DNA from 3 places in the Blautia sp. HCP3S3_D9 genome. Region 1 is predicted to be linked to each of the others. Evidence: riboswitches for the same ligand, from Rfam matches in the RefSeq annotation. Region 1 holds a riboswitch; each other region holds the start of a gene.
What was found. A riboswitch is a leader RNA that binds a small molecule or an ion and turns the genes downstream of it on or off. The one in region 1 is predicted to bind thiamine pyrophosphate.

Region 1 (8,747 bases):
CGGATAATATAGTCTAACATAGCAGTGGAGACATTGCCGTTCATGGCATCAAGATGGAAAAATCCTTCATATTCTTCAGTATCTCTTGGGGTATCTGCGGATGGGAGCATGGAGTTAAATTCCATGGCAACAAGTGCTGCGTTTACCATTGTATTCTTGGAAGAACCCGGGTGTACGTTTACACCGGTAAATTCTACTACTGCACGGCCTGCATTAAAGTTCTCATACTGGATTTCACCTTCTGTATCGCCGTCAAGAGTATAGGCATAGTCTGCATTGAATTTCTTTACATCAAAATAATCAGTGCCTCCTCCGATTTCTTCATCCGGAGTAAAAGCAACAGAGATTGGGCCGTGGGCAATTGTTCCGTTATTTAAGTGCTCGATCATTGTCATGATCTCTGCAACACCTGCCTTGTCATCTGCACCAAGGATTGTGGTTCCATCGGATGTGATGAGGGTTCTGCCTTTTAATGAAGACAGGTGCGGGAACATTTTCGGAGAAAGTACTCTTCCACTGGTTCCAAGTGTAAGTTCTCCGCCGTCATAATTCGGAGTGACAACCGGAGTAACCGGATGATCGCAGAAGTCAGATACTGTGTCCATGTGAGCGATAAAACCCAGTTTTTTGCGGGATTCGTATCCCTCAGTTGCCGGAATATGTCCGTAGACATAGCAATGGTCATCTACGCTGGCATCTTCCACACCCAGGTCCTTTAATTCCTGCACCAACTGTCTGGCGAGGTTAAACTGGTACTGTGTGGATGGAGAAGTTCCAGTTTCTTCACTGCTTGGTGTGAAAACTTTTACATAAGATAATAAGCGTTCGTATGCTTTCATGATAAACCTCCTGGTATCGGGCTGAGCCAGATTTTTTTAACTCAGCATTGTATGTTAAGTATAACACGTTATAGGAATTACGTAAAAATATTTCTTGTATTTTGGTTTTACTCTGTATCTAATTTCTCTTTTTTATCTTTCTGGAAGATATGGAAAATGTATGCTAGAATAAAAATAGTAGTTCATATTAAAAATATTCAGGAAAGGTAACGGGGGAAATGGAGAAAGAGGAAAAGCGTGCAGTTCAGGAGAATGGCACGGAGGAACGAAGCACGGAAGAGAAAAGTCCGCTGAAAGGGAAATTGCAATATTATAGCGGAGAGATTCAGCGGGATGTGACGAATCTTGTGAAGTGGCTGATGCTGGCGGTGCTTGTGGGATGTATTGTGGGAGCAGCGAGTACGCTGTTTTCTTTTGCACTGAAAGGTGTGACGAATTACAGGAAAGAGAATGGATGGATGTTTTATCTGTTGCCTGTAATGGGTCTGATCATTGTGTTTCTGTATGAGAAATTTGGCAAGGAAGATGGAGGTACGAATCAGGTGCTTTCTACGGTGAGATCGCAGGATGATGTACCGATTCTGTCTGCACCGCTGATCTTTATTTCTACGGCGCTGACACATCTGGCAGGCGGTTCTGCAGGACGTGAGGGTGCGGCGATTCAGCTTGGCGGAAGTATTACGAATCAGCTTGGACGGTGGATCCATCTGGATGAGGAGGACCGCCATGTGATCGTTATGTGTGGTATGAGTGCGGCATTCTCTGCGCTGTTTGGAACTCCGATGGCAGCGGCTGTGTTTGCATTGGAAGTTGTGAGCGTTGGTGTTATGTATTATACGGCGCTGATGCCGTGTATGATCGCATCATTGATCGCATCTGGATTTGCGGCTGGTATGGGAGTTACGCCAGAGGCTTTTCATGTGGTGGATATTCCGGAACTGACCATTGAAACGGGACTGAAGATGGGAGTTGTTGCTGTTGGATGTGCTGTGATCAGTATTGTGTTCTGCATGGTGCTGAATGGAGTGGCAGGAGCGTATGGAAGATATTTTAAGAATCCGTATGTTCGTGTGGTTGTGGGAGCATGTCTGGTGATTGGAATTACGCTGCTGTTGGGAACTACAGATTATATGGGGGCCGGTGCGGAACTGATTGAGAAAGCAGTAGAAACAGGACAGGTAAGACCACTGGATTTCTTTTGGAAACTGGTGCTGACAGCATTGACCATGCGCGCCGGATTCCGCGGCGGTGAGATTGTGCCATCGTTTTGTATTGGTGCGACATTTGGATGTGTGATGGGAAACTGGCTTGGACTTTCCCCGTCTATCTGTGCAGCATGCGGAATGGCAGCTGTATTCTGTGGCGTGACAAATTGCCCGATTACATCAATTCTCATTGCATTTGAGATGTTTGGATTTAAGGGAGTTTCCTTTTATCTGATCGCAGTTTCTATCAGTTATGCGGCTTCCGGATATTATGGACTGTATAAGGACCAGACGATTGTTTATTCTAAGTATAAGGCAAAGTATGTGAATAAACCTACGCGGTTTTAACCGAAACTGCAGAGCAGTTGTTCGGTGTAGAGATATAAATAGAAAATAAGGACAGTTTTTCAGTCTAATAAGAATCTGAAAAACTGTCCTTATTTTTGTTATTCTAAAGCCATGAAAAGCGACAGTTGAGGCAGACAGATTTGTCTATTGAAGAAATTTCTCTGGGTGTCGGTTATGAAAACCAGAGTTATTTTTTCCGGCAGTTTAAGAAGCGATATGGAATGATTCCAAGGAGATACCGGATAGAAAAAGGACAAAAAGTATGTAAACTTTTGAAAAATTCAGAAAGAGTCGGTATGCTTTTTACGTTGCAGGGAAAGAGAATAAATGTTAAAGTAAATGATACGGTATAGTGGGGCAGGGAAATAATAGAGATTATCCTGAAAAGTGTTTTATTACAAAATAGCAGTGACAGAAATTATATCGAATATGTAGAGAGAGGATGGAGTTTACTTGGAAAAAGATAATCAAAGTACGCAGGAGATAAATTCGCAGGCACAGAATCCGCTTGGTATAGCACCGGTAGGTGGATTGATCGCGAAGTTTGCGATTCCTGCGATCATCAGTATGCTGGTCAGTGCGATGTACAATATCGTGGATCAGATTTTTATTGGACAGGGTGTGGGGATGCTGGGAAATGCAGCTACAAATGTGGCGTTTCCTGTTACAACGGTCGCAACTGCGCTGGCATTGCTTTTGGGAATTGGCGGTGCATCAAATTATAATCTGGAAATGGGGGCAGGACAGGAGAAGAAAGCCAGCGGGATTGCAGGTACTGCGTTGTCGTCACTGGCAATCAGTGGTCTGATACTCGCTGTGATTGTACTGATGTTCCTGAAACCACTTCTGACATTGTTCGGGGCAACTGCAGATGTTATGCCTTATGCTGTTGATTATACAGGTATTACTGCATTTGGACTTCCATTTTATATTTTGTCTGTCGGCGGGAATCATGTGGTCAGAGCAGACAGAAGTCCGACTTATTCTATGGTCTGCATTATGATAGGTGCGATTATTAATACTATTCTGGATCCGCTGTTTATTTTTGGATTTGGATGGGGGATTAAAGGTGCTGCATGGGCAACAGTGATCGGACAGGTTGCTTCCGGAGTTCTGGTAATTGTGTATTTTTGTAAGTTCCGAAAAATGTATCTGTCCGGTGAGATGCTGAAACCGAAACTGTCATATCTGGGGGCAATTATTTCTCTGGGACTTGCTTCCTGTATTAATCAGATTGCAATGGCAATCGTGCAGATCGTATTGAATAATATTCTGCGTTATTACGGAGCAAATTCCGTATATGGAAGTGATATTCCCATTGCCTGTGTAGGTGTTATCTCCAAAGTCAATATGGTGTTTATGGCAATCTGTATTGGTATTTCTCAGGGCAGTCAGCCAATCTGGGGATTTAACTACGGAGCAAAGAAATATGACAGAGTAAGACAGGCATACCGTTATTCTGTAACTGCCTGTACAGTAATTGCAACGATATTCTTTTTCTGTTTCCAGATATTTCCACACCAGATCGTGGGTATCTTCGGAACAGGAAGTAATCTGTATTTCCAGTTTGCAGAACACTATCTGAAAATATTTATGTTTATGACTTTTGCAAATGGGATCCAGCCGGTGTCTTCCGGTTTCTTTACCTCTATCGGTATGGCGAAGCTGGGTATTGTAATGTCTCTGACACGACAGGTGATTTTTCTTCTGCCATTGATTATTATCTTCCCATTGTTTATGGGAATTGATGGAGTGATGTATGCAGGACCGATTGCAGATGCGGCGGCATTTGTGTTGGCAATTGTGTTTGCGAGACGAGAACTGGGAAAGATGCGCAGTGCGGAAATAGTATAAAAAGTTCCCGCAGATGATATGGAAGAAATTTATCCATATTGTCTGACGGGAACTTTTTTGTAAAAAATTATTGATAAACTGTAGATTATAAAAGATTGTAAAATTGATCGAACAGCTCTGTCTGGAAGCTTCCGGGGCCGGAGCTGTTTTTCTCTGCTCTTTCTCCTGCTGTGCCAAATTCTCTGGCTGCTGAGACGGCAGCTGTAAATGGGTCTGTAACTGCCAGATAGGTGGCACAGATCATTCCAAGCATACATCCGGTTCCTGTAATCTGTGACATGGCAGGAGTGCCGTTTGTAATAAATTCACACTTATTGGCAGAGACGATCATATCTTCCTTGCCTGTGATAAGAAGTGTGGTATTCCACCGGGAAGCTTTTTCCTGGAAAAGTTCTTTCAGATGGGAACGATTGGCATCTGTAAGTACATCCTGTACGCCTGCGTCAATTCCGATTGCATGTGAGGTCTGTCCGGACATGGCAAGAAGTTCAGACATATTTCCTTTAAGGAGTTCGGGCATGTGGATGTTCATAAGATTTTGCGCGAATTCGTAACGCAGATTGCTGCAGGCGGTTCCTACCAGATCAAGCATAACAGGGATATGGAGACTGGCAGCAGTTTTCAGAGATTCCGGCATGGATTTCATACGCGCATCGGTGATATTTCCAAGATTCAGTGCCAGTGCATGAGAGCTTCTGGTGATTTCAGCTACTTCTGCCGGATGTTCTGCCATGATCGGGCGGCCTCCGGCCGCCAGAATAATATTCGCACAGTCATGAATAGAAATCGGATTAGTGATGCAATGAATCAGCGGCTGTGCTGCTCTGGTTAATTGTCTGGGATTTGTCTGATTTACGATCATATACTTTTGCTCCAAGGCTTTGTTGAAATTTGGCAAGCATTCCTGCGTGACTTAATGCTTTCAGGAAGAAATAGGCAATGGTGCCGCCCATGCAGGTTGCTGCCAGAAACATTGGTGTATAGAAAAATGCGTTCAGTCCGCTTCTGCCCATAAGAAATGCCATTACAGGATAGGAAACCAGAGAGCCGATGATACCGGTTCCGAAGATTTCACCGATCACTGCGCAGATAATCTTTCCATGAGAAGCGCGGTAGAAAACGCCTGATAAAAATGCGCCGAATACGGCACCTGTCAGTGCAAGTGGCGGGATACCCATAAACATCATGCGGATGATTCCGATGAGAGTGGCACAAAGAAGTGAATACCACGGTCCCAGAAGTACGGAACAGACGATGTTTATCAGGTGTGCAGTAGGGCACATACCCTCGATTCTCAGAATAGGTGAGATGACAACGCCGATGGCAACCATCATGGCGAGCATGACCATTCTGAGTGTTTTTGATCTGTCTGTGTTCATAATAATGAACCTCCTTGAAATGAAGATTTGGTCTGCCGAAGCAGACATTATCAGTTGTGCAGGAAACAGATAAAATCCTGCAAAAAAAAATCTGCCGGAATAACACACTGGCAGATTTTAATATACAAATACAGTCCCTACGCTGGCATTATCCATATCAGGTGCGGTCGAAGATCAATCTTCCTCTCAGCCTGTCTCACAGGCTCCCGTTGTTATCATCTATATGCAGATTTTTCTTGTGTTAGAGTAACACAAGCATCTGGAAAAGTCAATGGGATGTAAAATCAGGTCAGCAACCCCTTTTAGAGTGTTGCTGGAATAAAAAATCTATTTGTACTAAAACGATTGTCCGTGCTATGATTAACAGGTAGATGACAGACAGCATATTATGAAAAAGAAGCTGTCTGCATGGACAGAAAGGCAGGTTAAATCTGATGAAACAGGAAAATTACATAAAGGGTATGATAATGATCATCCTGTCGGCGTTTTTCTTTGCTTGTATGAATGTGAGTGTGCGTCTGGCAGGTGATCTGCCGTCTGTGGAGAAGAGTTTCTTCCGGAATCTGGTGGCGGCGGTGTTTGCAGCGATAATTCTCCGTAAGAATCGTACAGTGCCGAAGGTGGATAAGAAATACTGGGGACCGCTGATCCTGCGTTGTGTGTGCGGGACACTGGGGATTCTGTGTAACTTTTATGCCATTGACCATCTGTTGGTGGCAGATGCATCGATCCTGAATAAGTTATCTCCGTTTTTTGCGATTATTTTTTCATTCCTTTTGTTAAAGGAAAAGATCAGACCGGCACAGGCAGCGTGTGTTGCGCTGGCGTTTATCGGATGTTTATTTGTAGTGAAACCGGGATTTCAGAATGCGGCACTTGTTCCGGCACTGATCGGAGTCTGCGGTGGACTGGGAGCAGGAATTGCGTATACGATGGTGCGTGTACTGGGAACTCACGGAGTGAAGGGACCAGTTATCGTGTTTTATTTTTCATTTTTCTCCTGCTTGTCGGTTGTACCCTGGATGTTGTTCCATTTCACACCCATGAGTATGAAGCAGCTTGTGACATTGCTGATGGCAGGATTATTCGCAGCGGGCGGACAGTTTACGATTACGGCTGCATACACCTATGCACCTGCAGGGAAGATTTCCATCTTTGATTACTCGCAGATTATTTTTGCTACGATGCTGGGATTTATCTTGTTTGGAGAGATTCCGGATACGTACAGCTTTACAGGATATGTGCTGATTATTCTGGCATCATTGGGTACCTTTCTTTATAATATGAGGGTAGCTAAGGCTGGTAAATGAAGAAAAAGTAAAAAAGGATTTTCTGATTTTATCCAGTAAGTCTGATGAAATCCGATCAGTATATAGAATTATTGGATTGTAAACTATAAAATAAAAAAAGTTGTCAATAAAAACGCTTTGTGTTAAAGTATCCAATATGTTAAAAAATTAAGGAGAAGGGTGCACAAAGATGTCTTTTATAAAAAATATTCCACTACGCCCTCACCATGGAATGTGCCTTGCATATTTCAAGGGTGAGGGATACAGTAATGGGTTTTCCGCACATATGCAGGAAATGCTGGATATTTTCCAGAAGGGAGCAAAGATACAGCTTCATGCAGATACAGACGAGATCTGTTCTGCCTGTCCGAATAATGAAAAAGGATGCTGTTCTTCCTTTTCACTTGTAGAAGCATATGACAATGCAGTGCTGGAACTATGCGGCCTGGAGAATGGACAGATTATGGAATTTGATGATTTTACAGATGTTGTTCAAAAGAAAATCCTGGCATCAGGAAAGAGGAAAGAAATCTGTGGGAATTGTCAGTGGAACTCCATCTGTGAAAGTCAGAAGAGCAGATGGGAGAAATGCTAAGAAAAATAGAGTAACAGAATGAATAGCGTTCCGGTACAGAACAGAAGCTATGAATAAAAAAGTCAAATGCGCAAATAGTGCAGTGAAAGGACATAACGATAAAAATGGAAAATACAGAATCACGTTTATATTTCGCCAGTGACTACATGGAGGGTGCACATCCTGCGATCATGAAAAAGCTGATGGAGACGAACCTGGAGAAAACAGTGGGCTATGGTCAGGATCCATACACAGAAGATGCGAAAGAAAAGATCAGAAAAGCCTGCAATGCACCGGAGGCAGATGTATTTCTGCTGGTTGGTGGAACACAGACCAATGCCACAGTAATCGATGCACTTTTGAAATCCTATCAGGGAGTTGTGGCTGCGGATACAGGTCATATTGCAACCCATGAATCTGGCGCTATTGAATTTGGTGGACATAAGGTTCTGACAGTACCGCAGAAAGATGGAAAAATCTCTGCACAGCAGATTGAGAAGCTGGTGAAGGATTTCTATGATGATGCCAATTATGAGCATATGGTAATGCCCGGGATGGTATATATTTCCCAGCCAACAGAATATGGTACCCTGTATTCCAGAGAAGAATTAGCAGCTCTCAGCAAAGTCTGCCGGGAAAATCATCTTCCCCTTTATGTGGATGGCGCCCGCCTTGCCTATGCACTGGCAAGCCCGGAGAATGATGTGACTCTCACTGATCTGGCAGAACTTAGCGATGTATTTTACATTGGAGGAACCAAATGCGGAGCATTGTTTGGAGAAGCAGTGGTTATACCGCAGAAAGAACGGATTCCTCATTTCTTTACGATCATCAAGCAGCATGGAGCATTGCTTGCCAAGGGACGGATTGCAGGAATCCAGTTTGGTGAGCTGTTTACGGACGGGCTGTACCTGCGGATCGGCAAACCTGCAATGGAAGCTGCAGAGCAGATCAAGGATGCACTGAAGAAGTATGGATATCAGCTTTCTCTGGATACTCCCACCAATCAGATCTTCTGTATTGTGTCCAATGAGGTAATGAAAAAAATAGCCCAGGATGTGGAGTTCGGATTCTGGGAGAAGTATGATGAGACACACTCTGTGATCCGCTTTGCCACAAGCTGGGCTACTACTATGGAAGATACACAGAAACTGATTCAGATTCTGGAAAAAAATAAATAAGAGAAAAAATTAATAGTCAGTTGATTTAGGCAGTATCAGGGCAATGGTACTGCCTTTTTCGCTGCTCTGGGTTACTTT
Region 2 (11,415 bases), on a different contig from region 1:
AAGCAACTGCGATATACACACCTATAAACACGATCCACTCTGTACGAGTCATAACAAAACCAAAGTTCAAACCAACGATAACGATGGCAACGATACCGATAATACCGCCAATTGTTGCCGGAAGTGTACCAGCACCAAGACGATTTGTTATGTATCCGTAGATAACTGCCAGTACAATAAATAATAAAGAAATCATAGCAGTTGTCTGATTTCCGGATGGAGAAGCAGTTACTCCAAATCCGCTCTCACTCATAAAAGTACCTGCAACAACGTTAACGAAAGAAGCAATTACCAGAATGAGAACCAGAAGTGCAAAGATAGTAAAGAGTCTCTGAGCTCTGCGTCCCATAGAATCACGGATGATCTCACCGACAGATTTACCTTTATGACGGATAGATGCAAATAAAGAACCGAAGTCCTGAAGTCCACCGAAGAAGATACCTCCGATGATACACCACAGAAATACCGGAACCCATCCAAATACTGCCGCCTGGATCGGTCCGTTGATCGGGCCGGCACCTGCGATGGATGAGAAATGATGTCCCATAAGGACTGCCGGTTTTGCTGCAACATAATCAACACCATCTTCCATTTCTACAGCCGGTGTTGACTTTTTCGGATCAATGCCCCATTGTTTTGCAAGCCATGAGCCGTAGCCTACATAACCGATCAGGAGCAGAATGATCGCTGCTACAATAATCAATATAGCTGTCATATTATTTTTCTCCTTTTCCCTGTGAAAAATAGTTACTGTTCACTCCGTTCTCAGTAACACGCTTCGCGATGCACAGAATTTATGCTAATCGCATAAATTCGCGCTGTATGTCTCGGGATTTTGGCATATTTATGCCAAAACACCTCGCGGGATAGTGGCATGTGAATAGTAACATAAAATAGACCTATACGAAATTTATCCCATTATTTTGCCAAAGAGTTTCTTCATGGAACGTCCCTGTGCATTGCAGAGCTGATTTCCATTGGAGAGATCAACGACAAGCAGGCGGTAATGACTGAAACCGTGGAGACTCATGCGGTAACTTTTATAATGCTTCAGTTTCGGCACGGCCTTTGCGGCAGCTTCAGCTACGGAAGAAGCGAGAATGATCAGCGAAATATCGGTATTCCGGTGATTAGAGTGCGGATGCACGTGGGAAATACCTCTTTCCCAGGCAACAGCGTCTAACTGTTCCAGAAGTGCACGGTCCAGATTATCTACAGAAGCGAAAAATACATATTCATTAGATTCTGCCTCCCCAATCCGGGCACTCTTTACCAGAAAATAGGCATCATTATGAGAGTGAAAAACAGCCTCTGCCACGAACGGCTCTTCCGGGCAGTCACGGTTCACATCATAATAAGCTGCATAAGAACGCAGTGTCTTTTCAAGTAATTCCTCTCTGGTCATAAAACAATCTCCTCATTCATAGTCTGCTTAAACAGCAAGGCAGATTATAAATATCCGCCTGACTTATTCACCTGTAAATGGCTTGGAATTTTTATAAGTCTGCTGATTTAAAATGATAGCACATTAAAGTGAAAAATACAAGAAATGAGAAAAAGTTATCAAGATAAAAAAGCCTTTATTTTTAATTATTGATGAACACAAGAATTACTTATAGATGAAATCAATAAAAAACAGGGATTTATTTGCACAATGAATTTCAAATTTCGATAATATCTGAGTATAATAAAATTATTGGTGATAGCTCAAATATTTTAACCGAATTAGATAAGTCCGTTGTTTCAATTGCGAATATTCGCTTGACATATTTTAATGTCACAAAAAAGATTTTTAATAAATTCGTCACATATTGACATATTTTCTCAGAACCGCTATAATTCATTTCATACTATATTGATAGGAATAAACAAAAAGGAGAAGCGCAAATGGCAGACGATATCAGACACGAACACCATAACTCAGAGGGACATCAGGAAACAACAATTATGGAGCATCATCATCGGGCAATTATCGGTTTTGATAAAACGGAATCCCGAAAGTATTAGTACCGGCAGATTCTCATACCCACACTCATGTCGACGAGAATGGAAATGTAACAGAGCATACTCACGAGGATAGTGTAACCGCCGACTATATGCAGGCAGTAGCCGCATACAGAAAAACTTTCCCGTCCAAACAGGATGTGATTGATAACACTCCTGACCCTGCAGTAAAAGAAATGATCTTAAGAGCAGAACAGCTCAATACAGAGAAATCTGCTGCCAACGCAACCAGATCGCCACATTTTACATCAACAAAAAATGACGGTTTTTTTGCAACAAAGAATGTCAGAATCCTAATAACCGATGACAACGAGATCAACCGCGAAGTACTCAAAGCAATTCTTGAACCATTTGTATTCACTATAGATGAAGCAGAAAACGGCGAAAAAGCAGTACAGATGGCCTCAACAGTCCCTTATGATTTGATTTTCATGGACAGCCATATGCCGGTAATGAACGGAAAAGAAGCAACAAGGAAAATCCGTGAAACAGAATCCTGTATCAACTGCCATACCCCGATCATAGCCATCACAGCAGATGCAATCACCGGAGTTCGGGAAGAACTTCTGGCCGCCGGAATGGACGATTACATCGTCAAACCAATCGACACAGAACAATTATGCTCAGTGATCAGAAAATATTTGCCAGATGACAAAATCCTGAAATAATCAACACTTTTAACAGCTGCCTAATATAATTTGCAAAGGAGACACGGATATAATATGGAAGACAATAAACTATTTCAGATCAGTGATGTAGCAAAGATGTTCCACATCAGCGTAGGAAGCCTGCGCCACTACGAAAAAGCCGGTCTCCTGAAACCGGAATACACAGACAGTGAAACCGGCTACCGCTACTATAGCATCCGCCAATTTGAGGTCCTGAACACAATCCGTTATCTCCGGGTTCTGGATATGCCACTAAACGAGATAGGCGAATTTCTGAAAAACCGTGACATTGATATCATAGAAGAAAAACTTCTCAGACAAAAAGAAATGGTAGCTGCCAAATTACAGGAACTCGAAACCATCGAACGAAAAATCGACCACCGTCTCCAGCACCTCCGCGATGCCCGAAACGCAGAACTAAACGTGATCCATCTGAAAAAAATCCCGCCATATCGGATCGTATGGCTCAAAGATTCCCTGCGTCCGAAATCCTATCTGGATATGGAATATGCTATCCGCCGCCTTGAAGAAAACCAGCCCCAGTCTCTCGTATTTCTGGGAAAAGTCGGCGTCGGCATTTCAAAAGAAAACCTCCAGTCCGATCACTTCGACCAATACGACCTGGTATTTCTTATCCTGGATGAAGAAGACACCTATTACGGCGAAATAGAACAACATCCCGAAGAACTCTGCGTCTCAATCTGCTTTCGCGGCAGCCACAACGAAGCAGATGCGTATTACAGAAAACTGACAGGCTATATCAGTGAACGCAAGATGCAGATTACCGGCGCATCCCGCGAGATTACAATGATTGACAATGGAATCACCGATGATCCCGACAAATTTGTCACAGAAATCCATATTCCTGTTAAATATGAGGAACCAATCCAAGCTTTATGATCATAACTTGTAAAAAGAAAAGATTGTAAATTGCGAGTGCTTAGGATAAACTCGAATGAATGCGAATATACGTTTAACTTAAACTAAGTAAGGCATTTGCTTTGATTGTAGAAAAATTTTATATGATTCTGTATATTTTATTCTGTACCACAGCTTCAAATCTTTGTATAATAAAGACATCAATTATACGAACGGAGGTCATTAACTTATGGGACAGAATAACACAGCAGACAAATGGTGGAAGAAGATCGTAGTATACCAGATTTACCCAAAGAGCTTCCAGGACAGCAACGGTGACGGAATCGGAGATATCAACGGTATCATCAGCCGCCTGGACTATCTGAAAGACCTGGGAATCGGCGCAGTCTGGTTATCACCGGTCTTCAAATCCCCGCAGGATGACAACGGCTACGATATTTCAGACTACACAGACATTGATCCAATGTTTGGATGCCTCGATGACATGCAGCGTCTTATCGAAGAGGGAAAGAAACGAGGCATCTACATGATCATGGACCTTGTCCTGAATCATTCTTCCGATGAACACAAATGGTTCATAGAAGCAAAGAAGAGCAAAGACAATCCATACCACGACTACTATGTATGGCGAGACGGCGTAGAGGGAGTTCTGCCGAATGATATGAAAGCATCTTTCGGAGGCTCTGCATGGGAATGGGTTCCTGAACTTGGACAATATTACTTCCACCAGTTCTCAGTGAAACAGCCAGACCTGAACTGGGATAACCCGAAAGTCAGACAGGAACTATTTGACATGATCTACGGATGGATGGAAAAAGGCGTAGGTGGATTCCGTCTGGACGTAATCGACCAGATCGCAAAAGAACCGGATCAGAAAATCACAGCCAACGGCCCGATGCTCCACGACTATATCCGTGAAATGAGCAAAGCCACATTCCAGAAAGGTGACCTGATCACAGTAGGCGAAACATGGGGAGCAACTACCGAACTTGCCAAACTCTACAGCAATCCGGACGGCAGTGAATTCTCCATGGTATTCCAGTTCGAACACATTCTCCTCGACCAGCAGGAGGGAAAAGAAAAATGGGACCTTGCACCATTCCCATTCATGAAGTTCAAACAGATCATCAAAAAATGGCAGAAAGAACTCTACAAATGCGGATGGAACAGCCTCTTCTGGAACAACCACGATCTCCCAAGAATCGTCTCCCGCTGGGGCAATGACAAAGAATACCGTGTAGAGTCTGCCAAAATGCTTGCAACACTTCTCCACGGTTTACAGGGAACCCCATACGTTTACCAGGGCGAAGAACTCGGAATGACAAATGTAAAATTTGACATCGAAGACTACAAAGATATCGAAACCCTGAACTTATACAAAGAACGTCTGGAAAAAGGATATGCAAAAGAAGACATCATGGAATCCATCTATGTAAAAGGCCGCGACAATGCCAGAACCCCAATGCAGTGGGATGACACAGAAAATGCAGGCTTCACAACAGGCACTCCATGGATCAAAGTAAATCCAAACTACAAAACCATCAACGCCAAATCCCAGACCAGTGATGAGAATTCCATTTTCACCTATTACAAGAACCTGATCGCATTCCGAAAAGAATACCCGGTATTCGTAGACGGAGACTTCGAAATGCTCCTAGAAGAAAATGAACACCTCTTCGCCTACAAACGAACCACAGAAGATGCAAAACTCTATGTATTCTGCAACTTCTACGGCGAAACAGAAACCTGCGACATGCTGAAAGAAATGAAAGACAAGAAACTTCTGATCAGCAACTATGCAGAAAGAGAATCCAACATCTTAAAACCTTACGAGGCAAGAATGTACATAGAATGCTAAGGACTTGATTTAATGAGCCTGCCGGAAAAGCAACGGCAGGCTTATTTTCAAAGATTGTATATGAAAATCGATAGGAGATTTTGATTATGATGTATGATCATGCCGTGCTTGGAGAAGCTTTGGATCTTTGCAGAGATGCAGCAACCTGATTTGTGGAAGAAAAGGAAAGATTGGAAAAGAGTAAAAAAGTAAATAAAGAAATTGGGGAGAGAGATTTGCCAGATAAAATTAAAAGGAAATCAGGAGAATAACCATGGAATACATAGACATCGTAGACGAACAAGGAATCCCAACTGGCGAAACAATCGAGCGTTCCATCGCCCATTCGAAAGGAATCCGTCACAGAACTGCCCATATCTGGATCGTGCGAAAAATAAATAACAGATATCAGGTACTTATGCAGAAACGCGCCATGAATAAAGAATCATTCCCGGGAATGTTTGACACCTCATCAGCAGGCCACATTCAGGCCGGTGATGAGCCGCTGGAGTCAGCACTTCGCGAACTGCACGAAGAACTGGGAATTCAGGCGCAGCCCCAGGAACTGGAATTTGCCGGAAACTTCCGCATAGCATACGAAAAAGAATTTCACGGGAAAATGTTCCGCGATAATGAGATCGCTTTCGTATACATTTACAGCCAGCCTGTAGACGAAACAAAACTCATCCTGCAGAAAGAAGAACTGGAAACAGTAGAGTGGTTTGACCTTGAAGAAACATATGCAAGCTGTAAAAACCACGATCCGAAATTCTGCGCCCCAACAGGAGGAATGGAAGTCATCATGAGAAAACTGAGAGGAGCGACCGAAGAATGAGATTAAAAAATGTTCTGATCGTCGTAAAAGACATTGAGAAATCCTGCAAATTTTATCATGACCTGTTCGATCTTGACGTAGTTGTTAATAATGACGGCAACATGATCCTCACCGAGGGCCTGGTCTTACAGGACGAAACAATCTGGAAAAAATTCCTGGGAAAAGACGTGATCCCTGAAAATAATTCCTGCGAACTATACTTCGAGGAACATAACATAGAAGCATTTGCCGAAAAACTGGAAAAATTCTATCCGGAAACCAGATATGTAAACAAACTTCTCACCCATGAGTGGGGACAAAAAGCAATTCGATTCTATGATCCTGATGGAAATCTTATAGAAGTAAGAACGCCGATGTGATAAAGTTAGAATCGATTATATAGTAAGTAACACTATTAGAATAAAAATTTCTATATGTCAGAAGGCATAATTGACAACAAGGTTAGCATGTGCTAACATAACAACTGTTATGGAAGATGAGCGCAGAAAACAAACTGAACAAAAATTAATAAAATCCGGCAAAGAAGAATTCCTGAAAAAAGGCTACGCCAAAGCCAATCTCCGGGATATCTGTAAAAACGCAGGGGTCACGACCGGTGCATTTTACTTTTCATTTGAAAACAAAGGAGCATTGCTCTCAGCAATTTTAGCCCCGGTGATCACAGACTATGAAAAAATGTGCAGTACATTTGCACGAAGAGAAGAAGATGATCCGAATACTGCAGATGACAACGAACGGCAGATGATGGAATATCTGTCTGAGCATCGCACAGAAGCAATCATTCTGATGGAAAAATCAGCAGGCAGCCGATATGAGAAATTCCGGCCTCAGATCAGTCAGCAGATGCAGGCAGCATTTACCAGTTACTTCACTAAATTTATGGGCAGCACTCCTGATGCAGAACTTATCAGGATTTTTTTCAAAACTATTTACAGCATGGCACAGAACAGAGATACATTTATCGAAGAAGTTTTTGAGAAAAATATAGATATGATATTCGAATGCATATACAACTACGTTGCCATACAGGACAGAAATTAAAAGTTTGTTTTCATAGCAAAGCAACAACAAACAAAACAAGGACTTCGGTCAACTGAGTATATAGTTTATTGATTTACAAAAGGGGATTGATTTATATGATAACCAAAATAAGGAATAAAGAAAAATATTGAAAAAAGCTTGAAAATTATTTAAAAATTTTGTATAATACTTCGCAAATAGGGAGCTCAAATAGATGGGCTGAGAGTAGACTTGATTAGTCTTGACCTGGAACCTGATTTGGATAATGCCAACGTAGGGAAATAGGAAATACATGTCGTGAATGAATAGACTTGTGTATCGTGCTCTCTGTTTTTTATGTGAACTGGGGGCACCACTTTTCACAGAGCATTTCAGGCGCCGGACAACAGGAAAAGTATGTTGTTCGGCGCCTTTTTGTATACTTTCAGGGTGTTAGAAAGGAGTATATCCATGGTAAAGATTAACGGCGAGGCAAAAGAAATTGCCGGAAAAAATCTGCTGGAGTATCTGATAGAAAACGGATTTAATCCAGATCATCTGGTGGTAGAACGTAATTTAGAGATCATTCAGAAAGAGCAGTTTGGAAGCGTGACAATTCAGGATGAAGATGTGATCGAAGTCCTGCGATTTGTCGGAGGAGGTTGAAATTATTTTAATTGAACTAAGCAGTTATTCGGTTATGAGCAAGTAGCGAAACGGATGGTTTATCCGCTTGACAAGAAAATCTGGTTTATGTATTGCAAGATTTTCGAAAGAAAAACAGGAAAAATTATAAAATATCAGAGCAGCGGACTTAGGTTTTGGAAGAATGGTTTCCAACTTATGGTTGTCATGCTTATGGAATATGACTAAAAAAGAGGAGAACACAATGGAAGATAAATTTGTATTAGGCGGAAAAGAATTTAAGAGTCGATTTATTCTGGGGTCAGGAAAATATAATCTGAATCTGATCAAGGCAGCAGTTGAACAGGGGGGTGCAGAGATCATCACCCTTGCACTTCGACGTGCAAATACTCAGGAAAAGGATAATATCCTGGATTTCATCCCGAAAGGAGTCACACTTCTTCCAAATACATCCGGTGCGAGAAATGCCGAAGAAGCTGTCAGAATCGCAAGGCTGAGCAGAGCCATGGGATGCGGAGATTTTGTAAAAATAGAAATTATGCGTGATGCAAAATATCTTTTTCCGGATAATTATGAGACAGTCAAAGCAACAGAAATTCTGGCAAAGGAAGGCTTCGTTGTGTTGCCATATATGAATCCGGATCTGAATGTGGCAAGAGATCTTCAGAATGCCGGAGCAGCAGCGGTTATGCCATTGGCTGCACCGATCGGAAGCAATAAAGGACTGGCAACAAAAGCCATGATTCAGGTACTGATCGATGAGATTGACCTGCCGATCATTGTAGACGCAGGAATCGGAAAACCATCACAGGCATGCGAAGCTATGGAAATGGGAGCAGCAGCAATCATGGCAAATACAGCAATCGCCACAGCTGGAGATGTACCGGAAATGGCAGCAGCATTTAAACTGGCCATCGAAGCAGGTCGAAAAGCTTACCTTACTGGAATGGGAAGAGTACTTGCCAGAGGTGGAAGTGCATCTGACCCGCTGACTGGATTTTTACGTTAAGGGGGAAGCTGAAATCATGAATGAGGAAAATCAGGTATATTTTGTAGACAGTGATAAACTCCCACCGGCAGCACTGGAGAGAAAGCACCGTCTGGAACAGGACCCGTCTTTTCGTACCAACCATATGGAGTATATGGAGGGGATGCAGGTCATTGAATCAGATATCAAAGATAAAGTACTTCGGGCAATGGATGAGTACGATTACGATGCATATACAGCGAATGATGTAGAACGTGCACTTTCTCATGAATCCTGCTCCATCGAGGATTTTAAAGCACTTTTATCTCCGGCAGCAGCACCGTATCTTGAGCAGATGGCAAGAAAAGCAGAAGAGATTACCAGAAATCATTTTGGAAATACCGTTTATATTTTTACGCCGTTATACATTGCAAATTACTGTCAGAATTACTGCATCTACTGCGGATTCAACTGCTATAATAACATCCGACGGAAGAAGCTGACATTTGAAGAAATTGAACATGAAATGCAGGTCATTGCCAGAACAGGAATGGAAGAAATCCTGATATTGACTGGTGAAAGCCGAGCATATTCTGATGTGAAATACATCGGAGAAGCAGTAAAAATTGCCAAAAAATATTTCAAAAATATCGGTATCGAGATTTATCCGGTAAATGTGGATGAGTACCAATATCTCCATGAATGCGGTGTGGATTATGTAACAGTTTTTCAGGAGACTTATCATACTGACAAATATGAAACTCTTCATCTTATGGGGCATAAACGTGTCTGGCCATACCGTTTTGATTCACAGGAACGTGCATTAATGGGAGGTATGAGAGGCGCCGGATTTTCAGCACTTCTTGGCCTTGACGATTTCCGAAAAGATGCGCTGGCTACTGCACTTCATGTGTACTATATTAACCGTAAATATCCACATGCAGAGTTATCTTTGAGCTGTCCGCGCTTACGACCGATCGTGAATAATGACAAGATCAATCCGCGTGATGTGGGAGAAAAAGAACTCTGTCAGGTATTATGTGCATACCGTATATTCCTGCCATTTGCGGGAATTACCGTGTCCAGTCGTGAGAGTGCTGAGTTCCGAAATGGAATCACAAAGATTTGTGCAACCAAGGTTTCGGCAGGTGTGTCCACTGGAATTGGCGACCATGAAGAAAAATATGAAGGCAAAGAAGATGCGGATGTTGGAGATGAGCAGTTTGAGATCAACGATGACCGTTCTTTTAGTAAAATGTATGATGATATGGAGCAGGGCGGTTTGCAGCCGGTTCTGAATGATTATATTTATGTGTAAAGAATATGAACATACCATTGCGATCACGAATCGTAAATTGGTACAGGGAGATTTTCTTGAGCAGATGCAAAACGTAATCCATCTGCATCCGCATGCAGTAATTTTGAGAGAGAAAGATCTTCCGGATGAAGAGTATGAAATACTGGCAGGAAAAATTCTGGGAATGTGCAGGGAAAGTGGCGTACGCTGCTTTCTACATTCTAGAATTTCAGTGGCGAACAGATTAGGATGCAGACAGATTCACATATCTATTCCGGTACTTATGGCTATGAGTGAAAAAGAGCGTAGTCAGCTTAGAAAAGATTTCCAGGAGGTCAGTGTTTCCTGTCATAGTATGGAAGATATGAACGCTGCTGTAGAAAACGGAGCTACACAGATTATTCTCGGGACAATTTTTGAAACAGAATGTAAAAAAGGACTGAAAGGAAAAGGCCTGGGATTTGTTACAGAAATCTGCAAGGTCTGTCCAGTGCCGGTGTATGCAATTGGGGGAATTAACCTGGAACGCCTGCCGCAGGTAATGGAAGCGGGTGCGGCAGGCGGGTGTATGATGTCTGGTTTTATGCGGATTTATAGCAATCCTCTAAAATAATGCATCTTAATCCAGCTCATCAGAGCGTGAAATCCTGCGTCAGATATCTTTGCCGTGCGTCAGCACGCCTGCAGATATCTTCCTTGTCTTTCGCATTCTGCTGAACTGTCTTAAATGCATTATTTACGAGGCTTGCTATAGATACACGTATCCTATTTATTTGGAATGAAAGAATTGCAATTATGTGTCGTCGATGAGAATATATGTAAAAGTATATGATAAATTTAATTAAATCAAAAAAGTCTCCTGTTTAATTGTGAGTAGCAATAAGCGGGAGACTTTTGTCATATAGCTATTATTTTCGTGCAACAAGATGTGCCCGGAATCCTTTCTGTTTTTCCATAGTCAGCACTGTAAAACCGGCCTTTTCTGCCATTGCAACGAATTCTGTAGCTTTATGTATCTTCACATCACCATGTCCGAATAGATTAGCCAGCGGCATTTCCAAATGGTTCATCAACCAGATTACAAAATCCGAAGAGGTATAGTCACGCAGAATCAGACGCCCGCTCTTTCGCAGAACACGATATGCACTATTGAAAAAGTCCTGCGGATTAGGATAGTGGTGGAAGCTGTTTGAGCAGATGACTGCATCAAAAGATTCCTCTGCAAAAGGCAGATTCTCACTGTCTCCAACAAGAAATTCCGTGTTGGAAAGTTTCTTTGCCTGA
Region 3 (11,415 bases), on a different contig from region 1:
TACTGTTGTGTAGAACATCATTAACATGTAACATCCAATGATACCAATGGATTTCAGCGGCTTCCAGCAGGTTCCTGCAGGTGCCAGTTTGTCGAAGCATTTCGCAACGCTTGTGTGGCTTCCACGTCCCACTGCGAATTCAGATACCAGAACCGGAATACCAAGGATTACGAGGAAACATAAGTAGATCAGGATAAAAGCTGCACCTCCATATGCCCCGCAGATATACGGGAACTTCCATACGTTTCCAATACCGATGGCACATCCTGCTGATACCAGGATGAAACCAAGCCGTGAGCTAAACGACTCTCTTTTCATACTTTTTTCCCCCTTTTAGGTTTTATAATTGTCATCGTTCATAAAGTGATCCCACCTTCTATATTGTACAGCCCACTTTCTGCCCGGCAACGTACTTCATAAGGCATAAAATTCCACTGAAGCCTTACATCATTTAAAGCAGAGTTACTGCATCAGACTAATATGTCAATTCAACGCATTAACGTATTTCCGTGCACGATAAAAGGGCTTCTTAGTTGAGCCCTTTTATCTTATCAGCAGTTCTGTTCTGCTTTCACTATTCTCTTTTCAAAAATCATCCAAAACAATCTCAGGCTTTGTTCTTACGTCCGCAGCACTGTTTGTATTTCTTACCACTTCCGCATGGACACGGATCGTTCGGATATACTTTGATTTCTTTTCTCTGAACTGGTTTCTTAACGGAACTGTCATCCTTGTTGGTTCCGGTAACTTTGGCAACCTGCTCACGTTCAATCTTCTGCTCTACATGTACATGGTACAGCATACGAAGTGTATCTTCCTGGATAGATGTGATCATGCTGTTGAACATATCAAATGCACTCATCTTGTACTCAACAACCGGGTCTCTCTGTCCGTATGCAGCAAGTCCGATACCCTGACGGAGGATTTCCATATCATCAATGTGATCCATCCACTTGCTGTCGATGCATTTCAAAAGTACAACACGCTCTAATTCACGAAGCTGTTCCGGTTCAGGGAACTCTGCCTCTTTTGCTTCATAGAGTTTCACTGCTTCTTCTTTTAGTTCATGCTTGATCTCATCGCGTTTCTTACCTTTTACACTCTCAAGTGTAAGTGGCTTAACCGGAATGATCGGAAGAAGGACACCGTTAAATTCATTCAGATCCCACTCTTCAGAATCTACATCATCTGAGAAGCACATATCTACATAAGTATCTACAGTATCCTGAATCATCTTGTAGATTGCTTCACGCATGTTCTCACCATCGAGAACCTGACGACGCTCTTTATAGATGATCTCACGCTGTTCATTGTTAACCTGGTCATAGTCAAGAAGATTCTTACGAATACCGAAGTTGTTGAACTCGATCTTCTCCTGTGCTTTCTCGATCGCATTGGAAAGCATCTTATGTTCGATTTGCTCATTCTCAGCAACACCAAGAGATGTGAAGATCTTCATCAGTCTCTCAGAACCGAACAGACGCATCAGGTCATCCTCAAGGGAAATGTAGAAACGGGATTCACCCGGGTCTCCCTGACGACCGGAACGTCCACGGAGCTGATTATCGATACGTCTGGATTCGTGACGCTCTGTACCAATGATCATCAGACCACCGGCCTCTCTGGACACATCATCCAGCTTGATATCAGTACCACGACCTGCCATGTTAGTAGCGATCGTAACTGCACCTGCACGACCTGCCTGTGCTACAATCTCAGCTTCAAGTTCATGGAACTTAGCATTCAATACATTATGTTTGATTCCCTGCTTCTTCAGCATACGGCTGATAAGTTCAGAAGTTTCAATTGTAATTGTACCAACCAGTACTGGCTGCTGTTTTGCATGAGCTTCCACTACAGCATTAACAACTGCGTTGAATTTCTCTTTCTTTGTCATATAAACAGCATCTTCATGGTCAACACGGATTACCGGTTTGTTAGTCGGAATCTCAACAACGTCCATTGCATAGATATCACGGAACTCTTTCTCCTCTGTGATAGCTGTACCGGTCATACCGCCCTTCTTGTCATATTTATTAAAGAAGTTCTGGAATGTGATTGTTGCCAGAGTCTTGCTCTCACGTTTGATCTTAACATGCTCTTTTGCTTCGATTGCCTGATGAAGACCGTCTGAATAACGCCGTCCCGGCATAATACGTCCGGTAAACTCATCAACGATAAGGATCTCATCATCCTTAACTACGTAATCCTGATCCTTGTGCATCAGGTTATGGGCACGAAGTGCAAGAGTAATATTGTGCTGGATCTCCAGGTTTTCCGGATCTGCCAGGTTCTCGATATGGAAGAATTTCTCTACCTTATGAACACCCTGCTCAGTAAGGTTTACGATCTTATCTTTCTCATTTACAACGAAATCACCTGTCTCGATAACTTCCTCACCCATGATGGCTGCCATTTTGGTCATCTCATGGCTGGCTTCACCACGCTCTAACTGCTGAGCAAGGATATCGCAGGCTTCATATAATTTGGTAGACTTTCCACTCTGTCCGGAAATGATCAGAGGTGTACGCGCCTCATCGATCAGAATGGAGTCGACCTCATCAATGATACAGTAGTGCAAATCTCTCTGTACCAGCTGTTCTTTATAGATAACCATGTTGTCACGCAGATAATCGAAACCAAGTTCGTTATTGGTAACATAAGTAATATCACAGTTATATGCAGCACGACGTTCGTCCTGCTTCATGTCATTTAAAACAACACCAACTGTCAGACCAAGGAATTCGTGGATCTGTCCCATTTCCTCGGAATCTCGTTTAGCCAGGTAATCGTTGACTGTAACGATGTGAACACCTTTACCCTCCAGAGCATTTAAGTATGCCGGAAGTGTAGCAACAAGTGTTTTACCTTCACCTGTTCTCATCTCTGCGATACGGCCCTGGTGAAGAATGATACCACCGATGAGCTGTACACGGAAATGTTCCATTCCAAGAACACGCTTGCCGGCTTCACGTACAACCGCAAATGCCTCAGGAAGCAGATCATCCAGTGTCTCTCCCTCTTCAAGACGTTTCTTAAATTCTCTTGTTTTTCCTCTAAGTTCCTCGTCACTTAATTTCTGCATGTCCGGGCGCAGGCTTTCGATTTTCTCAACCAGAGGCATGATACGCTTAACCTCTCGCTGGCTGCGGCTCCCGAATATTTTTGAAAACACATTCATATTAGGTTTAACTCCTGTTATCTCTTTATATTATCTGTTACCAGTATAAACATTTTCTTTATACACAATGTTACTGTTCACTTTGTTCTCAGTAACTGCACAATACTTATCTATTCTAACACTTTCCTATATGGAAAACAATGAATTTTTCTTGAACAAAGAAAGAAATTTGTTGGCATTTATAAACTTTTTGTATAGTTTTTATTATACACGCTTTGTCTCAATGATCAGTTTTCCAAATTTATGCAGTTCTTTTTCTGCCTGTGTGAAATTCGGTAAGTGCCACTCCCAGTTCGGAGATCCGATGGTTCCCGGTGTATTGATATGGCCTTCTTTTCCAAGTCCAAGAATATCTGCAAGCGGGATAATTGCATATTCTGCCTGATTCTGCAGGGTATACTTCAGGAATCTTTCTTTCATGGATCCATAAGATGCGCCTGCTTTCTTCAGCATACGGCGGACTTTTCTTCTGGCTGCAGTACTCATGCCATTGTACCACTGCATAATGGTGTCATTGTCGTGAGTTCCTGTATAAAAGATCATATTTTCCACATCATGGAAGGTATCACGGGCATATTTCCCACTTGTATCCACAGAGAAGATAAGGATTTTCATACCTTTCAGATGGTAATGATCTTTCAGTACCAGAACTTCCGGACGAAGCAGTCCCAGATCCTCTGCCACCAGATTCAGTCCCGGAATCTCTTTCTTTAATGTGTCAATTACTTCATATCCCGGCGCTTCGATCCATTCGCCGTCAATGGCTGTCGGGCATGTTGCAGGAATTTTCCAGTATGTATCAAATGCCCGAAAATGATCGATTCGGATGATGTCAAACAACTTATTGCTGTAACCAATTCTGTTTACCCAGAACTGATAATTCTGTTCTTTCATATGATCCCAGTCATAAATCGGATTTCCCCATCTCTGTCCTGTTGCGCTGAAATAATCCGGCGGTACTCCTGCGATGAAGATCGGACGTCCATCTGTATCCAATAAGAAATTATCTTTTCCGCCCCATACATCTACAGAATCCTGACCTACATAGAACGGAACATCTCCCATGATCTCAATTCCTGCTTCATTTGCAGCTTTCTTCACATTCATCCACTGTGTATAGAAAATATACTGAAGGAACATCTGATACTGTGCTTCTGCCTCTGTCTCTGCCAGTAATTCATGCCTGTTCTCCGGCCAGTTTCTGTCTTCTTCTGCCCAGTCATTCCAACAGTCTCCATTGTTTGCTTTCTTCAGAGCACGGAATACTCCGTATTCATACACCCAGTCCTGTGAAACAAATTCCTTATATGCAGGCTCTTCCTGTCCGTTCTTCTCCTGAAATGCTGCAAATGCTTCTCTCAGATACGGTTCTCTGTACTGGCGGACAGCATCATAATCAACCCTCTTTGCATTCTGTAAAAATGCTTCCGGTGCTTCTTTCAAAAGCCCATCCTCTGCAAGCTTATCCAGGCTGATATATAATTCATCTCCTGCGCAGGAGGAATATGGCTGGTATGGTGAATTTCCATATCCTACCGGGTTCAGCGGAAGGATCTGCCATATTTTGACATGGTTCTTCTTTAATAATTCTATAAAGTGAAATGCTGACTCTCCAAGTTCTCCGGCACCTACTCTGGACGGAAGTGCGGAAACTGGCATTAATACTCCGGCTTTTCTCATAGCATTCTGTTCCTTCTTTCTTCAAGACTTTCGTAACTGTTCAGTAGACTGCTGAACAGTTACAGATTTTCTAATATTCTACCATATTTCAGGTAGTACGTCAAAATTCAAGCAGGAAAAAGCAATATAAAACAGCCAGATGTGAAACACTACTGTTTTTCATGTTTCACATCTGGCTGAAATTTTGTTTCTATATATTACTTCTTCTCCGGCACTATTTTCGCTGCGATCAGACAAAGAATAACCGTGATCACCATATCCGGCAGTGTATTTCCTACCGGCATATCAATATTCATAAGAATACGATACACCACAAATCCGATCACCCAGATGATCATATTCGGAATATGTACTGCCCGGCTGCTTTTATCCAAGTCCAGAATAAAGAAATCTGCAATCTGAATAGCGATCATTGGTGCAAATACAGAACCAATCAGATACAGAAAATCTGTAATATTATCCATCGGATATACGATTGCTGCAATGGTTCCAATAACGGTTACTACAATCGCCACATGTTTTCCATTCCATTTACTTACGATGGTCTCACTGGAAATACCTGCAGAATAAGCATCCAGAAATGTAGTTGTCACTGTTGAGAACACAATGATCAAAAGTCCTGCAATTCCCAGGCCTGCTTTTAACATAATCTGCGCAATATCATACTCTCCGGTAATAATCGCAGCGCCCATTCCAATCACATACATCCAGCAGCTCACAAGCCCGTATGTCACTGCACTGACTGCTGTTGCTTTCACAGGCTTTTCCGCTTCTCTTGTGTAGTCACTGATCAGCGGAAGCCAGGATAACGGCATGGCAACGCCAAGTTCTACTGCTGCTCCGAATGTCATACTGTCATCAGCAGCTACACCTGCACCGCCTCCGGTAAAAATCACCTTACAGAGGATCAATGTCAGGATAAACAAAGCTGCCATGGCAACCGTATTGATCTTTCCAAGATTTGTAATTCCAATGACGATCCAGAGGATGATCAGTGCTCCGATGACCAGACACCAGATCCAGCGTCCTGTATTTACCACCCCGTCTGCTGCCAGTGCACCGTCATAAATCATAATGGCAGTCCAGCCAACAAGCTGAAGCACATTCAAAACAGCAAACAGAATACTTCCTTTCTGTCCAAAGCTCATTTTTACAGTTTCCATGGCGCTCTTTCTGACTTTACCGCCGATCACACCTGCCAGAAACAGCATCAGGCAGCCGATGATATGTCCCACAATAATTGCTGCCAGACCTTTTCCCATGCCAAGCGGTGCCAGGTAAGTTCCTGTCAGGATTTCTGCTATAGAAACTCCCGCTCCAAACCAGATCAGTCCGTTTTCAAATAAGCCGGTTCTTTTCGTTTCCATGAGACTTATACCTCCCCGGCTTCTTTCTTATATTCTCCTGTGATCGCAAATCCATGATCCATCGGGCCGCTGCCTTTTCCCAGATCCAGCATTGCTGCCAGCGCACCTGAAATGTAGTCTTTCGCACGTTCTACAGCTCTATCCATATCAAATCCTTTCGCAAGATTAGATGCAATAGCGCTGGAAAGAGTACAGCCAGTTCCATGGGTATTTGGATTATCAATGCGTTTTCCCTCAAACCAGCGATAGGAACCATTTCTGTAGAGGAGATCATTGGCATCATTTAACTTATGTCCTCCTTTACAGAGAACTGCGCAATGGTATCTGTCACTGATTTTCTTTGCTGCCTCTATCATATCCTCTGCTGTATGGATTTCCATTTCTGCCAGAACCTCTGCCTCCGGAATATTCGGAGTCAACACACTTGCAATAGGAAGTAACCGCTGTTTTAAAGTCCCGATAGCTTCATCACTGATCAGCTTTGCTCCGCTTGTTGCCACCATAACCGGGTCAACTACAATATTCTTTGCTTTATATTCCTCCAGTTTATCTGCAATCTTCTCGATCAAAACACCAGAAGATACCATTCCGATCTTTACTGCGTCCGGATAAATATCTGTAAAAATATTGTCCAGTTCCTCTCCCAGAAACTCCGATGTCACTTCCATGATCGCCGTCACCCCTGTGGTATTCTGTGCTGTCAGTGCCGTAATCGCACTCATGGCATAAACGCCGTTTGCAAGCATTGTCTTAATATCTGCCTGGATCCCTGCTCCACCGCTGGAATCACTTCCTGCAATCGTTACTGCTGTTTTCATTTTCTGTTTACTCCTCTTTTCATCTCTCTACAAATAGCATTACTGTTTTCATCCCATCCACTGTACGTAGAAAATTTATGCTAACATGCTTCCACCATTTTCGCGGTAGCTTCTTTCAGCTCTTCTGCTGCTTTTTTTATGTCCGGCTTCGCAAAAATAGCACAGATAACTGCAATTCCACAAAGTCCACATCCTGCCAATTCCTGTACGTTATCTTTTGAAATACCACCGATCGCAATGACCGGAATATCCACTGCTTCACAGATAGCTTTCACTGTTTCGTGATCTACTTCCACTGCATCATCCTTGGAACTGGTTGGAAATACTGCACCTACCCCCAGATAATCTGCACCGCGTTCCTGAGCGAGAAGTGCCTGTTCTACAGTCTGGGCAGATACTCCGACAATCTTATCTTTTCCAAGTTTTGCACGGACATCTCCGGCTTCCATATCACTCTGTCCTACATGAACACCGTCTGCACCAACTTCCAGTGCAAGTTCCACATCATCATCCAGCACAAACGGAACCTGATATTTCGCACAAAGTTCTTTCAGTTCCTTTGCCTCTTTAAGAAAAGTCTCATGATCCAGATGTTTCTCACGAAGCTGTACAAATGTTGCTCCACCCTCCAGTGCTTTCTCAACCTGACTGTAAAGAGTTTCACCATTTAACCAACTTCTGTCTGTCACTGCATAAAGCAGTAAATCTTTCTTATCGCACTTCATATTTCGCACCCTCATCTAACTGTTCTTTTGTCATATTATAAATTGCATCAATGATCCTGTTTCTGTAAGTAGAATTGCCGTCACCTTTCTGCATATAACTCCATCCGATTTCTCCTGCAAGTCCCATTGCGCCGACTGCTGCAGCTGCTGCTTCTAACTTCTGTTCTGGGTTTGCGACAAGATATGCTGTCATAAGACCGGATAACTGGCATCCTGTTCCTGTGATCCTTCCCATTTCCGGACGGCCATTACGGATCACATAGCATTTCTCTCCGTCACTGACAAGGTCGATCGCTCCTGTTATGGCAACAATGCTTCCTGATTTCTCTGCAAATTTCTTTGCAAATGCAACTGCTTCATCCAGATTCTCTTCTGACACTGCGTCAGCTACATCTGCATCAACGCCCTTGGTTGTACCACTTCCTGCTGCCAGTGTCTTAACTTCTGAAATATTTCCACGGATCACATTAAGCTTTAACTCCTGCATCAGCTTCACTGCTGTATTTGTTCGAAGAGAACTTGCTCCGGCACCAACTGGATCCAGCAGAACTACATGTCCCAATTCATTAGCCTTATGCCCTGCTTTCAGCATTCCTTCGATTGTTCTCACATTCAGAGTTCCGATATTGATATTCAGCCCTCCGCAGATTGCTGTAATTTCCTCTACATCCTGCGGCTCATCTGACATGATCGGGCTTGCCCCGCTCGCAAGGATTACATTTGCCACATCATTTACTGTGACATAATTAGTGATATTGTGGACAAGAGGTTCTCTTTCTCTGACATTCTGTAAACATGTACCCAGCATAATTCTTATCTCCTTTTCGTCGTTTTTAATGACACCTGAAAGACTTCGGAAAAACGGCATAAAAAAACAAATATACCTGTTTGATATATCTGCTCAAATTCACGTTTGTATTTATACTTACGTATCCATTCCCTACGTTGGCATTATCCAAATCAGGTTTGCAGGTCTGGGCATTCATCCCACTCTCAGCCTGCTTGATACGCAAGCTCCCTGTTGTTCATTATTTTGTTGTTCATTACTCTTTTCTTCTTTATTATACATAATATTCAGATTTTGGCAAGTTTTTTATAACGTAAAAAGAATTTTAATCTGCTCTCAATTTATTTTTTGACATAAAAAAACTTCCGTGCAGAAGTTTTTTTATTCCGCACGGAAGTTCTTTTGTTGTTGTTATGAAAACTTTTCTTATGGCCTTTTATGTTCTGATAAGGTTTAGAGCGTGTTCTAGAGCGTATTTGAAAAATCATTCCCACAATCTGCACACCCCACTTTACGGTGTATTTTGTCCGAATTCGGTTGTCGTATTAGAATTCTGGTTCAATTAAACCGTAAGTATTACCTTTACGTTTGTAGACTACGTTTACCTGCTCGGTCTCTGCATTATAGAATACAAAGAAGTTATGTCCAAGAAGTTCCATCTGTACGCATGCATCTTCCGGATACATTGGTTTAATCCCGAATTTCTTGGTACGGATGATCTTAACATCTTCATCTTCATCATAATCTTTATCCAGATATGCTTTCTGGAAGTTTGCAGCTGCCTGCTGTTTGTCTACAATTTTATTTTTGTACTTGCGAAGCTGACGTTCAATGACTTCTTCAACCAGATCGATTGATACATACATGTCATTGCTTACCTGTTCGGAACGGATAATGTTTCCTTTTACAGGGATTGTTACTTCGATTTTCTGTCTTTCTTTTTCAACACTTAAAGTTACTACAACTTCGGTGTCAGGAGTGAAATACCTTTCCAGTTTACTGAGCTTGTCCTGGACCGCTGTCTTAAGACCTTCTGTAACTGTAATATTCTTTCCGCTGATGATAAATTTCATGCTTCCATCCCCTTTGCTGTTTGATGAATCTATTATAACACACCTTTTTGAATTTTAACACTATTTTATTAAAATTTCACATTTTTTCTGTTTACTTCAGGAATAGAAGAGGAATTCTTGTCCTATTATGTCGAAATTTGGCAACTATTCAGTAGTCTATTATCCTGTATCTCATTGCCAGATGCATTTTTTACGTTCACCGCGCGGGATATTATCAGTGAACAGTAAAATTTTTATCACTGATTCAGACATTAAGCCTCTACTCATAATCAAAGTAATGAACTTCGAGTCAAACGGATATTCTCAATTGAAGCATAGGAGTTACTTGATTCGATTAAAGTTTAATTAGCTCAGCAAAAGGAATACTGCCTCCAAAGAGATCCAGTGCACTTCCCACTGTAACATCCAGTCTGTTTTTTCCATAAGTACGCAGATCTTCGATATCAGCCATAGAGCCAACACCACCCGCATAGGTGACTGGATTTCCCTTATATTCCCCAAGCAGAGCTGCCAGTTCAGTCTCTACACCATGTGCTTTGCCTTCCACATCAACTGCATGTACCAGAAACTCATCACAGTAGCTTCCCAGCTCTTCCATTACTTCCAGAGTCACTGTAACATCCGTAAATTTCTGCCAGCGATCTGTCACGATATAATATTTTCCGTCTTTCTTACGGCAACTCAGGTCAAGGACCAGATTCTCCTTTCCTGCCGCTTCTTTCATCTTATTCAGATTCTCCCAGGAAATCTTTCCATCTTTAAACACATAGGATGTGACGATCACATGGCTTGCCCCTGCATCCAGATATTCTCCGGCATTCTGCGGATTCACACCGCCACCGATCTGCAACCCCTTAGGGTAAGCGCCCAGTGCAAGGAGTGCCTGTGCTTTCGTTGCTTCATAATAAGGAGAATCCAGACTGTTCAGCAGGATTACATGACCGCCTTTTATACCAGCTTTCTTATACAGTTCTGCATAAAATGCTGCATCCTGCTCAGACACAAAATTCTCTTTTGCCTGGTCCTGTACATCTGTAAGGCTTCCTCCAACAATCTGTTTCACTTTTCCATTATGTATATCAATGCATGGCCTGAATTTCATTATAAATAACCTCCATATAGCGATTCCTTTTAGACTTTACTTTGATAATACCATAAATCGTTGCAAATATCCTGCCTTTTTTCTCAAATATAGAGACTGCTGCACCTGTTATCGTCTATCTGCAAGCAGTCTCTCTGACTTTTTGTTATTTTTCCTTATCTTCCTTCTGCCGCATTTCCGATTGCATCACCCACGTCTTCTACCGCATCTCCAACTCCATCTCCGAGATCTCTTACTCCATTTCCAAGTGCTCCTGAAGCAGTGCCATTGTTATCCGTATTATCTGTCATTCCATCTTCTGCTGCCCCGTTGCCTGTGCCCTCTTCCACTACCGTTCCATTATCTGTGGAAATTTCAGCATTGCCATCTGTATTCGTATTATTGTCCGTACTTGCATTATTCCCTGTGTTATCAGCTGCAGTATTATTTTTATTATCATCTGTAGCATTATTGTTATCCGCAGCATTGTCAGCATCGTCCATTCCATTATCTTCAGTAATGTTTCCATCTTCAGTTGTATCTACTTCATCTGCCGCATTGTCAGCGTTTCCACATGCTGTAAACATACATAAGGACATGATCAGTACTGCACTCACAAGAATTTTTTTCGCTTTTTTTCTCATATTCGTCTCCTGTTCCCGGAAAGCAATCCGCCGGTTCTCGGGCAGAATCCCTCCGCTTT

Region 2: it holds a riboswitch for thiamine pyrophosphate, as region 1 does, so the genes downstream of both, thiS (sulfur carrier protein ThiS) here and thiW (energy coupling factor transporter S component ThiW) in region 1, are expected to answer to the same signal.
Region 3: it holds a riboswitch for thiamine pyrophosphate, as region 1 does, so the genes downstream of both, thiM (hydroxyethylthiazole kinase) here and thiW (energy coupling factor transporter S component ThiW) in region 1, are expected to answer to the same signal.

Annotation. Positions count from the first base shown of each region.
Region 1 covers NZ_JBQHWS010000125.1:864-9,610, forward strand. The annotation lists gene pepT (peptidase T) at 1-839, opposite strand, end outside; gene ACTNES_RS17000 (chloride channel protein) at 1,058-2,392, shown strand; gene ACTNES_RS17005 (helix-turn-helix domain-containing protein) at 2,518-2,745, shown strand; gene ACTNES_RS17010 (MATE family efflux transporter) at 2,846-4,246, shown strand; gene thiM (hydroxyethylthiazole kinase) at 4,332-5,108, opposite strand; gene thiW (energy coupling factor transporter S component ThiW) at 5,038-5,625, opposite strand; TPP riboswitch at 5,742-5,845, opposite strand; gene ACTNES_RS17025 (DMT family transporter) at 6,060-6,935, shown strand; gene ACTNES_RS17030 (DUF1284 domain-containing protein) at 7,105-7,509, shown strand; gene ACTNES_RS17035 (threonine aldolase family protein) at 7,614-8,669, shown strand; partial or broken gene ACTNES_RS17040 (sensor histidine kinase) at 8,679-8,747, opposite strand, start outside.
Region 2 covers NZ_JBQHWS010000029.1:10,026-21,440, reverse strand. The annotation lists gene ACTNES_RS07890 (carbon starvation CstA family protein) at 1-715, opposite strand, end outside; gene ACTNES_RS07885 (hypothetical protein) at 911-1,405, opposite strand; gene ACTNES_RS07880 (response regulator) at 2,097-2,672, shown strand; gene ACTNES_RS07875 (MerR family transcriptional regulator) at 2,727-3,572, shown strand; gene ACTNES_RS07870 (glycoside hydrolase family 13 protein) at 3,781-5,409, shown strand; gene ACTNES_RS07865 (NUDIX hydrolase) at 5,663-6,223, shown strand; gene ACTNES_RS07860 (VOC family protein) at 6,220-6,582, shown strand; gene ACTNES_RS07855 (TetR/AcrR family transcriptional regulator) at 6,653-7,264, shown strand; TPP riboswitch at 7,433-7,540, shown strand; gene thiS (sulfur carrier protein ThiS) at 7,694-7,888, shown strand; gene ACTNES_RS07845 (thiazole synthase) at 8,112-8,876, shown strand; gene thiH (2-iminoacetate synthase ThiH) at 8,893-10,152, shown strand; gene ACTNES_RS07835 (thiamine phosphate synthase) at 10,133-10,744, shown strand; gene ACTNES_RS07830 (class I SAM-dependent methyltransferase) at 11,040-11,415, opposite strand, start outside.
Region 3 covers NZ_JBQHWS010000095.1:2,291-13,705, forward strand. The annotation lists gene ACTNES_RS15125 (sodium-dependent transporter) at 1-318, opposite strand, end outside; gene secA (preprotein translocase subunit SecA) at 608-3,181, opposite strand; partial or broken gene malQ (4-alpha-glucanotransferase) at 3,386-4,876, opposite strand; gene cytX (putative hydroxymethylpyrimidine transporter CytX) at 5,059-6,228, opposite strand; gene thiD (bifunctional hydroxymethylpyrimidine kinase/phosphomethylpyrimidine kinase) at 6,234-7,046, opposite strand; gene thiE (thiamine phosphate synthase) at 7,127-7,771, opposite strand; gene thiM (hydroxyethylthiazole kinase) at 7,758-8,579, opposite strand; TPP riboswitch at 8,692-8,802, opposite strand; gene ACTNES_RS15160 (DUF6783 domain-containing protein) at 8,900-9,091, opposite strand; partial or broken gene ACTNES_RS15165 (hypothetical protein) at 9,068-9,124, shown strand; gene hpf (ribosome hibernation-promoting factor, HPF/YfiA family) at 9,104-9,631, opposite strand; gene hisA (phosphoribosylformimino-5-aminoimidazole carboxamide ribotide isomerase) at 9,966-10,733, opposite strand; gene ACTNES_RS15180 (hypothetical protein) at 10,889-11,356, opposite strand.